2 regions of the Mesorhizobium sp. USDA 3734 genome follow, and region 2 is predicted to be linked to the other one. Evidence: predicted binding sites of a transcription regulator. Region 2 holds the regulator's gene; the other holds the start of a gene.
The links. The regulator LexA, encoded in region 2, represses DNA repair genes until DNA is damaged. The targets are predictions, from matches to a motif close to TGTTCNNNNTGTGTTCNG.

Region 1: the regulator LexA is predicted to act here: its motif matches at 3,125-3,142, upstream of ACZ89F_RS32835 (ImuA family protein).

The regions. Positions count from the first base shown of each region.
Region 1 is NZ_JBWCCW010000001.1:6,865,316-6,871,361, reverse strand. Features, by position in the region: gene ACZ89F_RS32860 (DUF4153 domain-containing protein) at 1-499, opposite strand, end outside; gene ACZ89F_RS32855 (hypothetical protein) at 496-651, opposite strand; gene ACZ89F_RS32850 (HpcH/HpaI aldolase/citrate lyase family protein) at 1,134-2,015, shown strand; gene ACZ89F_RS32845 (DUF1737 domain-containing protein) at 2,065-2,271, shown strand; gene ACZ89F_RS32840 (metallopeptidase family protein) at 2,562-2,984, opposite strand; gene ACZ89F_RS32835 (ImuA family protein) at 3,166-4,188, shown strand; gene ACZ89F_RS32830 (DUF6504 family protein) at 4,130-5,608, shown strand; gene ACZ89F_RS32825 (error-prone DNA polymerase) at 5,605-6,046, shown strand, end outside.
Region 2 is NZ_JBWCCW010000001.1:2,878,406-2,884,451, reverse strand. Features, by position in the region: gene ACZ89F_RS13780 (AMP-binding protein) at 1-546, shown strand, start outside; gene kynA (tryptophan 2,3-dioxygenase) at 543-1,379, shown strand; gene kynU (kynureninase) at 1,463-2,710, shown strand; gene lexA (transcriptional repressor LexA) at 3,157-3,894, shown strand; gene ACZ89F_RS13760 (ComEC/Rec2 family competence protein) at 3,888-6,046, opposite strand, start outside.

The sequences.
Region 1 (6,046 bases), 4.0 Mb from region 2:
CGAACAGCGCCAGGAAGACCGCGCCCAGGGTCAGCGGCATCGCCCAGACGGCGATCGCCGCCAGGCGGACCCGGCGGCGGCCGAAGCGCCGCGCCGTCTTGCGCCAGCGGATAAAATCACTGGCGAAGCGGAACGGCGCCGCCAGCCCGAACAGCGCGATCTGGCCGGCAATGCGCGCGATGCTGTGCCGCAGCCGCCCGCTCAGCGATAGCGCGAAGACGACCAGGGCCGCCAGCGCGATCGAGACCGACAGGGCGCTGACATTTTCAGCCAGCGGCAGCAGCGCGAGAAGCAGGGCAGCGGGCTTGAGCCAGACCCTGCCGTCGCTGAACGCTGCCGGGTGCACGGCCACGACAGCTGCGGCGATCAGCAGGGCGAACAGGAAAACCGTAATGCCGGCGGGCTGGCCGTAGAAGAGAAAATCCGCAAGTGCAGCCAGCAGGATGGCGACACCGAAGCGGCTGCAATAGCTCGGCGCGGCGGAGAACAACGCTGTCATGACCTGGCTTTCCTGATGGCGTCCCGGCGGATTGCCGGCGGGCTCTTGCGGACAAAGGGAATGAGGATCGCCGTCGCGCGCGGCGGATCGGCCAGCCACCAGCCTTCGTTGCGCAGTCGATAAGGCAGACGGAGTTTGGCTCGCTTTTGCATGCCGCCTGTCTCGCAGGCCGGCAGGGAAGCGATACGGCGGATCCGAGGAGGTTTTCGGCAGGCGTGTGCAGTTTTCGTGCAGAGGCTGCGCTTCAGGGCTGATGCGCTGCCCACCATCCTTTCCGGACGTTGGCGCCGCCCCAGCCAGGCTCCTTTCCTCTCCCTCCGGAGGGGGGAGAGGTGGCTCGGCAAAGCCGAGACGGAGTGGGGGAACCACCTGGCAATCGCCGCGAACGGACATAGGAAGGGCATTAGGCGCGAGAATCTTCCGGCACCGCGACAGGGAGGGGGGTCGACCCCCACTCCGTCGAGCTTCGCTCGACACCTCTCCCCCGATCGACGGGGGAGAGGAAGGACCTCTTCCGCAACTGCTGGGGGGAGGGCAGGCAGATGAGGGGCGGCGCCAGCTTCGACGATTGCTCGTCTCACAAGCCTAACCCTGCCCGCTTGCCTCCATCCCCCACAGGCGGCATAGATCATCCATGGAAACCTATCGCCCCCGCCGCTCCGTGCTCTACATCCCGGCCTCCAACGACAAGGCCTTGGCCAAGATCGCGCAGCTCACCTGCGACGCGATCATCATCGACCTGGAGGATGCCGTCGCCCCAGCCGACAAGATCGCCGCGCGCGAAAAACTGGCCGGCATTTTTGCCAACCGCCCAGCCCATATTGGCCGCTGCGATATGGTCGTGCGGATCAATGCGCTGGCCAGCGAATGGGGTGCCGACGACCTGCTGGCCGCCGCAAGCTGCGAAGCCGACGGCATCCTTCTGCCCAAGGTCGACACGCCGCGCGACCTGCTCGAGGCCGGCGATGTGCTCGACGACAATTTTGCGCCCGACAGCGTGAAACTGTGGGCGATGATCGAGACGCCCAAGGCGCTGCTCAACATCGGCGCCATCGCCGAGCTTGGCCGTGATCCGGCCTCTCGGCTCTCTTGTTTCGTTGCCGGAACGAATGATCTGGTCAAGGAAACCGGCGTGCTGGCGACACCCGACCGGCGCTACCTCGTGCCATGGCTGATGCAGATGGTGCTGGCCGCGCGTGCCGGCGGCATCGACATGGTCGACGGCGTCTCCAACGATTTTCGCGACCTCGATGCCTTCGCCCATGAGTGCACCGAGGCGGCCGCCATGGGATTCGACGGCAAGAGCCTCATCCATCCGGCCCAGGTCGAAGCCGCGAACCGCGCCTTCGCGCCGTCCAAGGAAGCAGTGGCCGATGCGTGCCTGGTCAGGCAAGCTTTCGCGCTGCCGGAAAATGCCGGCAAGGGCGTGATCGCGCTGAATGGCAAGATGGTCGAGCGTCTTCACCTGGCGCAGGCCGAAAAACTGCTGGCGAAGGCGGCCGCCATCGGCGCATGATATCAACCCTATGCTCGCGGGCTATGGGCACTCACGACAGGACTGAAAAATGAAACTCTACCGCTTCCTGACCGCCCCGGACGACGCCAGCTTTTGCCACAAGGTGACGGCGGCGCTGAACAAGGGCTGGCACCTGTTCGGCTCGCCGACCTATGCCTACGACAAGAAGGCCAAAACGATGCGCTGCGGCCAGGCCGTGGTCAAGGATATCGATGGTCAGGAATACGGGCCGGACACCAAGCTCAGCGACTGGTAGGCTTTTCGCTGAAGCACCCCACCCTTCGTCACCTAGGGCGGAGCAGCCGCGAAGCGGCGTCGCGCAGACCTAGGATCCATGCCGTTACATCAGTCGAAGAGCACGGCGGACGAGGATTAGTGGATAGGCAAAGCCCTAGGGATCACGGCCCGACACATTATCTGGAACCGCATGGTGAGTGTTCGATTCTGCGCCGTGGGTGCACTACACTATCATCACGGTATGGATCCTAGGGTCTGCGCCGCGTCGCTTCGCTCCTTGCTCCGCCCTAGGATGACGAAGGTGCAGGGCTACTCCGCCGCCTCTTCGATCTTCTCCATATCATCGTCCGACAGGCCGAAATGGTGGCCGATCTCGTGGATCAGCACGTGGGTGACGATGTCGCCCAGCGTTTCCTCATTCTCGGACCAGTAGTCGAGGATGGCGCGGCGGTAGAGCGTGATGCGGTTCGGGCCCTCGCCGGTCTGCGGATTCCAGCGTTCGGCGATGCCGCGCCCCTCGAACAGGCCGAGCAGGTCGAAGGGCGTTTCCAGCGACAGGTCGTCCATGATCTCGTCGGTCGGGAATTCGGCGATCTGGATGACGATTTCGCCGGTCAGCTTGCGAAAGTCCTCCGGCAGATGGGCATAGGCCTCCAGCGCCAGGAACTCCATTTCGTCCATCGAGGGCGAGAGTTCGTCGTGCCAGGTGCGGGTCTTGTAGATGCGGGCCATGCTTTATCCTTTGATCCCGGCATATAGGCTTTCACGCCGTAATCGGCAAATGAACGGGCCGATGCGCCTGCACATCCAGGTGGAGAGGAATAAATTCCCCATGAGTCTGCTTGACTCTTGGGATGCGCTCTGGAATCTATAAGAACATAACAGGAACAATTGTGAGTGGAAGCTGACCGTCATGGCGATGACCGCCGTGGCGCGGGAGACTGTTTTTGCCCTGCGCCGCCAGATCGCGAAGATCGAGGGAACGCTGCCCGAGCGCTTGGCTGCGCCGGCCGCCGCGACCTCCGATGCTGACGTCAACACCGATCTCACAATCGTCCGGCGCGGCATTGCCGTGGCGTTGCCGGATGCGTTCCTGCCCATCGGCGTCGAGCGCCTCGATGCCGCCCTGAGCGGTGGCCTGCCGAAGGCCGCCTTGAGCGAAATCCATGGGCTGGAAACCCGCGATGCCGGGGCCGTCGCCGGCTTCGCTTTGTCGCTTACCAGCCTGATCCTCAAGCAAAGGCCGGGGTTGCCGGTGCTGTGGATCGGGACCACGGAAATCTTCCGCGAAGCTGGCTTTCCCTATGCCAGGGGGCTGCATGCCTCCTTCGGCATCGAGCCGGGGCAATTGCTGTTTTCCGAGGCGCCAAGGCTTGTCGATGCGCTTTGGGTCGCCGAGGAGGCGGCCCGGATGACGGCGCTCGCCGCGGTCATCCTGGAAATTCGCGGCAATCCGCAGCGGCTGGACCTGACCGCGACACGCCGGCTGCATGCAAGGGCGCAAGGTGCCGGCCGGCCGGTGTTCCTGCTGCGGCAGGCGGCCGAGCCCGAGCCAACGGCCGCCCCCGTCCGCCTCATCGTCGCGTCGGCGCCGGCGGCGCCGCGCGCCACCATCGCCGGGCCGCTCGCCGGCTCGATCGGCCGCCCGGCCTTCACCCTCACCGTCGGCAAGAGCCGCACGGCCTTGCCTGGACAATTCACACTGGAGTGGAACCCCGATGAACGCGCATTTGACGAAAGAACAGGCGGGGAAAGAGACCGGGCAAAGAATCCTGTCCCTCTGGTTTCCCTATCTGGCGGTGGAAAGGATCCTGCGGCAGCGTCTGGGGCGGTCCTGGCGTTCCCGGCCGTCGGATCACCCATCTCACCCGCCGCTCGTGATCAGCCATCGCGACCGCAACGCGCAGCGCATCTCGGCCCTCGACGAGCGGGCTGAAGCGCTGCACCTGAAGCGCGACATGGGCATCGCCGATGCGCGCGCCATGCATCCGTCGATCGACGTCGTCGAGGCCGATCCGGAGGCCGACCGCCGCCTGCTCGAAGGCCTAGCCGACTGGTGCGACCGCTACACGCCGCTGGTGGCGCTGGACGGGGCGGACGGCCTGTTTCTCGACGTCACCGGCTGCACCCATCTGTTCGGCGGCGAACGCACCATGCTGGACGACATCCTGTCGCGTTTCTTCCACCAGGGATTCGATGTCCGCGCCGGGCTTGCCGCGACACCGGGGGCTGCATGGGCGGCGGCACGCTTTGCCGGCGACCGCATCGTGCCTTGCGGCGAGGAAGAAGCACTGCTCGCGCCCTTGCCGCTCGCCGCACTGCGCATCGAGCCGGCAACCCGCACCAGCCTGGAAAGCGTCGGCCTGCGCACGGCGGGCGCCGTCATGGCGGCGCCGCGCGCGCCGCTCGCCCGCCGCTTCGGCGCCTTGCTGCTGCTGCGCCTCGACCAGGCGCTTGGCCGCCTCGACGAAGCGGTGTCGCCGCGCCTGCCCGTCGCGCCGCTTTCGGTCGAACGCCACCTCGCCGAGCCCGTCACCTTGACCGAGGACATCGAACGGCTGGTGGGCATGCTGGCGGCGACCTTGAAAACCGATCTCGAGCGCCGCGGCGAGGGCGCCAGGACGCTGGCGCTGCTGCTCTTTCGCGTCGACGGCGCCGTCAGCCGCATCGCCATCGGCACCTCGCGGCCGATGCGCGAACCCCGGCTGATCCAGCGCTTGTTCCATGAGCGGCTGGCCGCCCTCGAACAGGATATCGATGCCGGCTACGGCTTCGATCTGGTGCGGCTTTCGGTGCTGACATCAGCCGCTTTCGACATGCAGCAGGCCGACCTTGCCGGCGAGGTGACCGATGACGGCGCCGATATCGCACTGTTCGCCGACCGCATCCGCGCCCGGCTCGGCGAGGGCGCGGTGCTGCAGCCGGTCACTGTGGAAAGCCATCTGCCGGAGCGCGCCGTCGTCACGATCCCCTTCACCGAACCCCCGCGCCGGACCACACCGCCGAAGAAGCCGGACAGGCTGCGGGCGCCGATGACCATTTTTCCGCCGGAACGGCCGATCCGGCTGTTCCGCTCGCCCGAACCCATCGACGTGCCGGCCACTGAAATGCCTGAAGGCCCGCCGCTGAACTTCCGCTGGCGGCGCGCGCTCTACCGCGTCACGCGGGCCGAGGGGCCGGAACGCATCGCCGCCGAATGGTGGCGCGAGGCAGCGAGCGATGAAGCTGCATCGACGCGCGACTATTTCCGCATCGAGGATGCCGACGGCCGCCGTTACTGGCTCTATAGGCAAGGCCTTTACGGCGGCGCCTCGCAGGTGCCGCCGCGCTGGTTCCTGCATGGGGTTTTTGCATGAACGCGCTGACCGTCATTCCCTATGCCGAGTTCGGCATCCAGTCGAATTTCTCCTTCCTGCGCGGCGCCTCCAAGCCGGAGGAGCTGGTGGTCGCTGCCAAGCTTCTCGGCTTCTCCGCGATCGGACTTGCCGACCGCAACACGGTGGCCGGCGTGGTGCGCGCCTGGCAGCAGGCCAAGGTCGAAAAGCTGTCCTATCATCCCGGCTGCCGGCTGGTTTTTGGCGACGGCACGCCGGACATTCTCGCCTACCCCCAGGACCGCAAGGGCTGGGGGCATCTCTGCCGCATGCTCACCCAGGCCAATCTGCGCGACGAGAACGAAAAGGGCGCCACCCTTCTCCAGCGCAGCGACCTCCTCGAATGGGGTGACCTGATGTCGCTGGCTGTCCTGCCCGATCTGACGGTGGGAGCGCAAGACGGTCTCGCTTTGCTTCGAG
Region 2 (6,046 bases):
CCTGCGTCGACCGGCAAGCCCGTGGGCGGCTACGAGGCGCGCATCGTCGACGACGAGATGCGCGAACTGCCGCGCGGTGCGACCGGCAGGCTGGCGGTGCGCGGCCCGACCGGCTGCCGCTACATGGCCGATGACAGGCAGAAGGAATACGTGCGCGACGGCTGGAACATAACCGGCGACACCTTCACGCAGGACGAAGACGGCTTCTTCCATTTCGCCGCGCGCTCCGACGACATGATCGTCAGCGCCGGCTACAACATCGCCGGCCCCGAGGTCGAGGCAGCGCTGCTGTCGCATCCGGACGTCGCCGAATGCGCGGTCATCGGCGCCGAGGATGCCGCGCGCGGCCAGATCGTCGAGGCGCATGTCGTGCTGATGCAGGGCGTGGCGCCCGACGCATTGACCACCAAGCGCCTGCAGGACCACGTCAAGGCGACGATCGCCCCTTACAAATATCCACGGTCAGTGAAATTCATCGCCGCTCTGCCCAAGACCCAGACCGGCAAGATCCAGCGCTTCCGGCTGCGCACGGAGAAAATCAATTGAGCGAGCCCTATGATCCGGCGTCCGAAGGCGCACAGATGTCGTTCAAGGAGCGCATGTCCTACAGCGACTATCTGCACCTGGAGAAAGTGCTGGAGGCGCAGACGCCGCTGTCGTCGGCGCATGACGAGATGCTGTTCATCATCCAGCACCAGACCTCCGAACTCTGGATGAAGCTCGCTCTCCACGAGATTGGTGCCGCGATCCGTTCGATCCGCGCCGACCGGTTGGAGCCGAGCTTCAAGATGCTGTCCCGCGTCGCCCGCATCTTCGAGCAGTTGAACAACGCCTGGGACGTGCTGCGGACGATGACGCCCAGCGAATATACCGAGTTCCGCGACGCGCTCGGCCAGTCCTCGGGTTTCCAGTCCTGGCAGTATCGCGCCATCGAGTTCATGGCCGGCAACCGCAACCCCGCCATGCTCGGGCCGCACAAGCACCGGCCGGACCTCAGCGGGAAGCTGGAGGCGATCCTGGCCGAGCCATCGCTCTACGACGAAGCGCTGCTGCTTCTGGCGCGCAACGGATTCGACATCGGCGCCGATGCCAGGCGCACGGACTGGCGTGAGACGCGAACGGAGAATGAGGAAGTCCTGGTCGCCTGGCAGACCATCTACCGCGATCCGCAGCGCTACTGGATGTTCTACGAACTGGCCGAGAAGCTGGTCGACTTCGAGGACTATTTCCGCCGCTGGCGCTTCAACCACGTCACCACGGTCGAGCGCATCATCGGCCTGAAACGCGGCACCGGAGGAACCTCGGGTGCTTCGTATCTGAAGAAGATGCTCGAGGTGGTGCTGTTCCCGGAGCTGTGGACGGTCCGCACCCGGCTCTGACATCATCGAAATGAAAACAGGCACACTGAGGGGAAGCGCTTGTGGCGGAAAACCCTTCGCGAATAACCGAGGACTGACCGACCATGAGTGGAATACCTGATCTCGCTGCAATCGAAGCGATGGATGCCACGGATCCGCTGCGTGCCATGCGCGATCGTTTCATTCTGCCGGAGGGGGTGATCTATCTCGACGGCAATTCACTGGGGGCAGCGTCGCATGCCGTTTTCGGCGAACTGCAGCAAGCGGCGACCCAGGAATGGGCCCAGGATCTCATCCGAGCCTGGAATACAGCCGGATGGTTCGAGATGCCGATCGAACTCGGCGACCAGCTCGGGCGACTGATAGGAGCCGCGGCAGGCCAGACCGTGGTCTGCGACACGACGTCGACCAACATCTACAAGGTGCTGCATGCGGCGCTGCAGATGCGGCCCGGCCGGCTGGCCATCGTCGCCGAGGGGGACAGTTTTCCCACCGACCTGTACATCGCCGAAGGCGTGGCCTCGACCAGGGATGGCGTCCTGCTGCGCCTCGCGGGCGTCGACGCGCCAACCATCGAAGAGCTGATCGACGAAAGCGTCGCGGTGGTGCTGGTCAACCACGTCAATTACAAATCGGGTGAACTGCGCGACATGGCGGCGCTGACGCGCAAGGCTCATGCGGCCGGAGCGCTGATCGTCTGGGATCTCTGCCACACCGCGGGTGCTCTGCCGGTCGAGCTCGACCACGCAAATGCCGATTTCGCCATCGGTTGCACCTACAAGTACCTCAACGGCGGTCCGGGCGCGCCGGCCTTTATCTATGCCGCGCAGCGCCACCACGGCGAGATCAGCCAGCCACTCAGCGGCTGGTGGGGGCATGTGCGGCCCTTTGCCTTCGAACGGGGCTATGTTGCCGGCACCGGCATCCGCCGCTTTCTGTGCGGCACGCAGCCGGTCCTGTCGATGCGGGCGCTCAAGGGTGCGCTTGCCATCTGGAACGACGTCGACATGGCGGCATTGCGAAAGAAGAGCGTCGCGCTGACCGAACTGTTCATCCAGCTCGTCGAAGCGAAGTGCGGCGCCTATGGTCTCACGCTGGAGACCACCCGCGACGCGACCAGACGCGGCAGCCAGGTATCGTTCCTTCACGACCATGGCTATCAAATCATGCGGGCGCTGATCGAGCGTGGGGTGATCGGTGACTTCCGCGCGCCATCGACCATCCGTTTCGGCTTCACGCCGCTCTATGTCGGCTACAAGGATGTGTGGCTGGCGGTTGAGGTGCTGGAAGACATTCTGCGCACGGGTGCATGGAAGGACCAGCGTTTCGCCGTCAAGGAGGCCGTTACCTGACGCAGCCCTCTCGACGATCTGTTGTCGCCGGCTCCCCCTTAGTCAGATGACCGAGGGACGAATTTCCAGCTCGCAAACGCGTTCATTGCTGGTGGCCAGCGCTGGCTGCGATAATTAACCAAGGTTGGCGTTTTGGCTTCGTTTCGTTCACGGCAAACGAGCCCCCAGGAAAACTGGCAATTCTCCCGTCGAGGGCTTATCGGCGGATCATGCCAAACCTGAGCTCGGGATGGGCCACAGGCAATTAACCATAACAATTTCAATGCGGGAAAGGGCACTTTGACGGCATGCAGCCGGCGACGAGACCCGCTGGAAAACGCCGAATAATTTCCGCCACCTTAACAAATTCATTAAACTTTAAACAGTTGCAGAACACAACTGGAACAGATAGTGTTTGTTCTGGGTTTGTTTTTCTGATTCTGGTTTCAGGTACCCTGGGGGCCGCCATGCTGACGCGCAAGCAACACGAACTGCTGATGTTCATCCATGAACGCCTCAAGGAAAGCGGCATTCCGCCATCCTTCGACGAGATGAAGGAGGCGCTCGATCTTGCCTCCAAATCCGGGATTCACCGGCTGATCACGGCTCTGGAGGAGCGCGGCTTCATTCGCCGGCTGCCCAACCGGGCACGCGCGCTGGAAGTGTTGCGGCTGCCGGATTCGATCGCTCCCGGCCTCAACGCGGCAAAAAAGTTCTCGCCGAGCATCATCCAGGGCAGTCTTGGTCAAGGCGGCCTTGGCCGTCAGGTCAAGCCGGCGCCTTCGCGGATGTCTTCGGCCGGCAATGACGACGACGTGGTCTCCGCCATTTCGATCCCGGTGATGGGCCGCATCGCGGCAGGTGTGCCGATCGATGCCATCCAGCATCAGACGCACTCGATTTCTGTGCCGCCGGACATGATCATGGGCGGCGAGCACTATGCCCTGGAGGTCAAGGGCGACTCGATGATCGATGCCGGCATCTTCGACGGCGATACCGTCATCATCCGCAATGCCGATACGGCGAGCCCTGGTGAAATCATCGTGGCGCTGGTGGATGAAGAGGAAGCAACGCTGAAGCGGTTCCGCCGCAAGGGCGCCTCGATTGCTCTCGAAGCCGCCAATCCAGCCTATGAAACCCGTATTTTTGGCCCGGACAGGGTCAAGGTGCAAGGCAAGCTCGTCGGCCTGATCCGCCGCTACTGAGGTGGCTGCGGTTTAACCACTGGCTTCTCGGGTTTCTTGAAGGGCGGCAGTCCCCTCGCCTCGCGTGAGAATTTGCGTTGCACATGCCAGGGCCGGTAGGGCCTGTCCACCGCGAAGCTGACGGTTGCCGGCGTGGTCGCCGACTGGCGATCGAAGAAGATGGCAGCGCTGCCTTTGCGAGCCAGTTGTCGCTTGGTGATGACGAGAACCAGCGGATTGTGACAGGCGTCATAGGCCGTCGCGTCATTGACAACGATCAGCTCGGCAAAGCCGCAGGCTTTCCAGGTGTCTTTTCGGTCTTCGACATAGGCAATGATCGCACCGGACGTGTGCCTGGCCAGACAGACGCCCGAGGTGCAATAGAACGGCGATCCCGGCGGCAGTTCCGGGGCATCCGCGATCTCGAATTGCCCGTCGCCCTTGTCGAACACCTCCGGCACGACGATGGTTTCGGATGTCAGTGCGCGTTTCCAGTTGTCGACCGTGAATTCGTTCGGCCGTGCGCGGCTGACGGCGAGCTCGCCGCCGCCGATCGGCAACGCAACCAGTCGGGCGTCCTCCGAGATCAGCACGTCCGGCGTGCGCGTATCCGAGAAGGTCAACAGGCCAACAAGCGCGAAGGGAAGAGCCGCAAGCCGCAGCCACGTCGTCGCCATCGTCGCGATGACCAGGGCAATCGCCACCAGCAGCACGGACTGCTGCGAAATCAATCCGACCCCATCGACAGGTGAACGCTCGGAAATCCATCCGGACATGGCGATCATCGCCGTCAGGCCCTTGCCCATCACATAGAGAAAGGGACCATCGGCGCCAAAGGGCATCGCCAGCGCACTGAGGACGGCAAAAGGCATGACAACCAGTGACACAATCGGCATGATGGCCAGATTGGCGAACAGGCTGAGCGGCGACACGCGCTGAAAATGCCAGATGGCAAACAGCGCCGTGGCGCTGCCGGCGATGATGGATGTCATGGCCAAGCCTCCCGCCGCCAGCAGGAATTTTCGCGTCAGGAAGCCAGGCAAGGATCGCTTTGGCGGCGGCGGTCTGGTTTTCCCCGCACGATGATCCGACCAGCCGGCATAGGCGCCGACAAGTGCTGCGGTCGCCGCGAAGGACATCTGGAAACTCGGGCCGACCACCTCATGCGGCGACACCACAATGACGGCGATCGCCGAGATCGCCAGATTGCGCATGGTGAGTGCTGCCCGATCGAACAGCACGGCAATCAGCATCACCGCCAGCATGATGAAGCTGCGCTCGGCGGCAACGACGACGCCAGAGATGATGAGATAGGCGGCGATCGAGAACAGTGCCGCGGCGGCTGCATATTTCTTGACCGGACGGCGCGCGGAAAAGTCCGGGAACAGGGCGAAGGCACCGCGCAGCAAACCCATGATGGTGCCGGCGACCAGCGCCATGTGCAGCCCGGAAATGGAGATGATGTGGTAGATGCCGGTACGCCGCATCGCTTCATTGATTTCATCGGGAATGCCGGCGCGTACCCCGACGATCAGCGCAGCGGCGATTTCGCCTTCGGCACCACCGACGCTGGCCCTGATATGGTCGGCAATCGCTTCACGGGCATTTTCCACGCTGGAGGAAAGGCGGGCCGACAGCGGCATGTCGCCGTCATCGGTGACGACAAGCTTTGGATTGCCGAGAAAGAACCCGCTGCCGCCGATGCCTGCGAAATAACTGTCAAAGGAGAAGTCGTAGCTGTCCGGCCGCACCGGACCGGTCGGCGGCAACAGCTTGGCATATCCAGTGATCAGGGACCCGGCGATTATGTCTGTCGGGATCTTTCTTGCCGAAAGCCGCACCCGCTCCGGCGCATAGCGCAATTTCGGCCTTGCGGTCGACGTCACGTCGATGGTCAACCGGATGCGGCCGGTCTCCATCCGGTCGAGCGAGACGACCCGGCCGGTCACCTGCGTCGAGATTTCCGAACCCAGCATCTGCGTGCCCGCGCGCCACGTCTCGACTTTTGCAGCAAGCAGCCCGAGCGCGCACAAAAGTACCGCCATGAAGCACAGATGAGTCTTCGGCCATGAACGCGAGACAAGCGCACAGAGCCCCGCAAGGGCGACGACCGCGACGGGTTTTGCTAAGTCGGGCTCTGCCGCCAACGAGAAATAGCCGATCGCTCCGATCG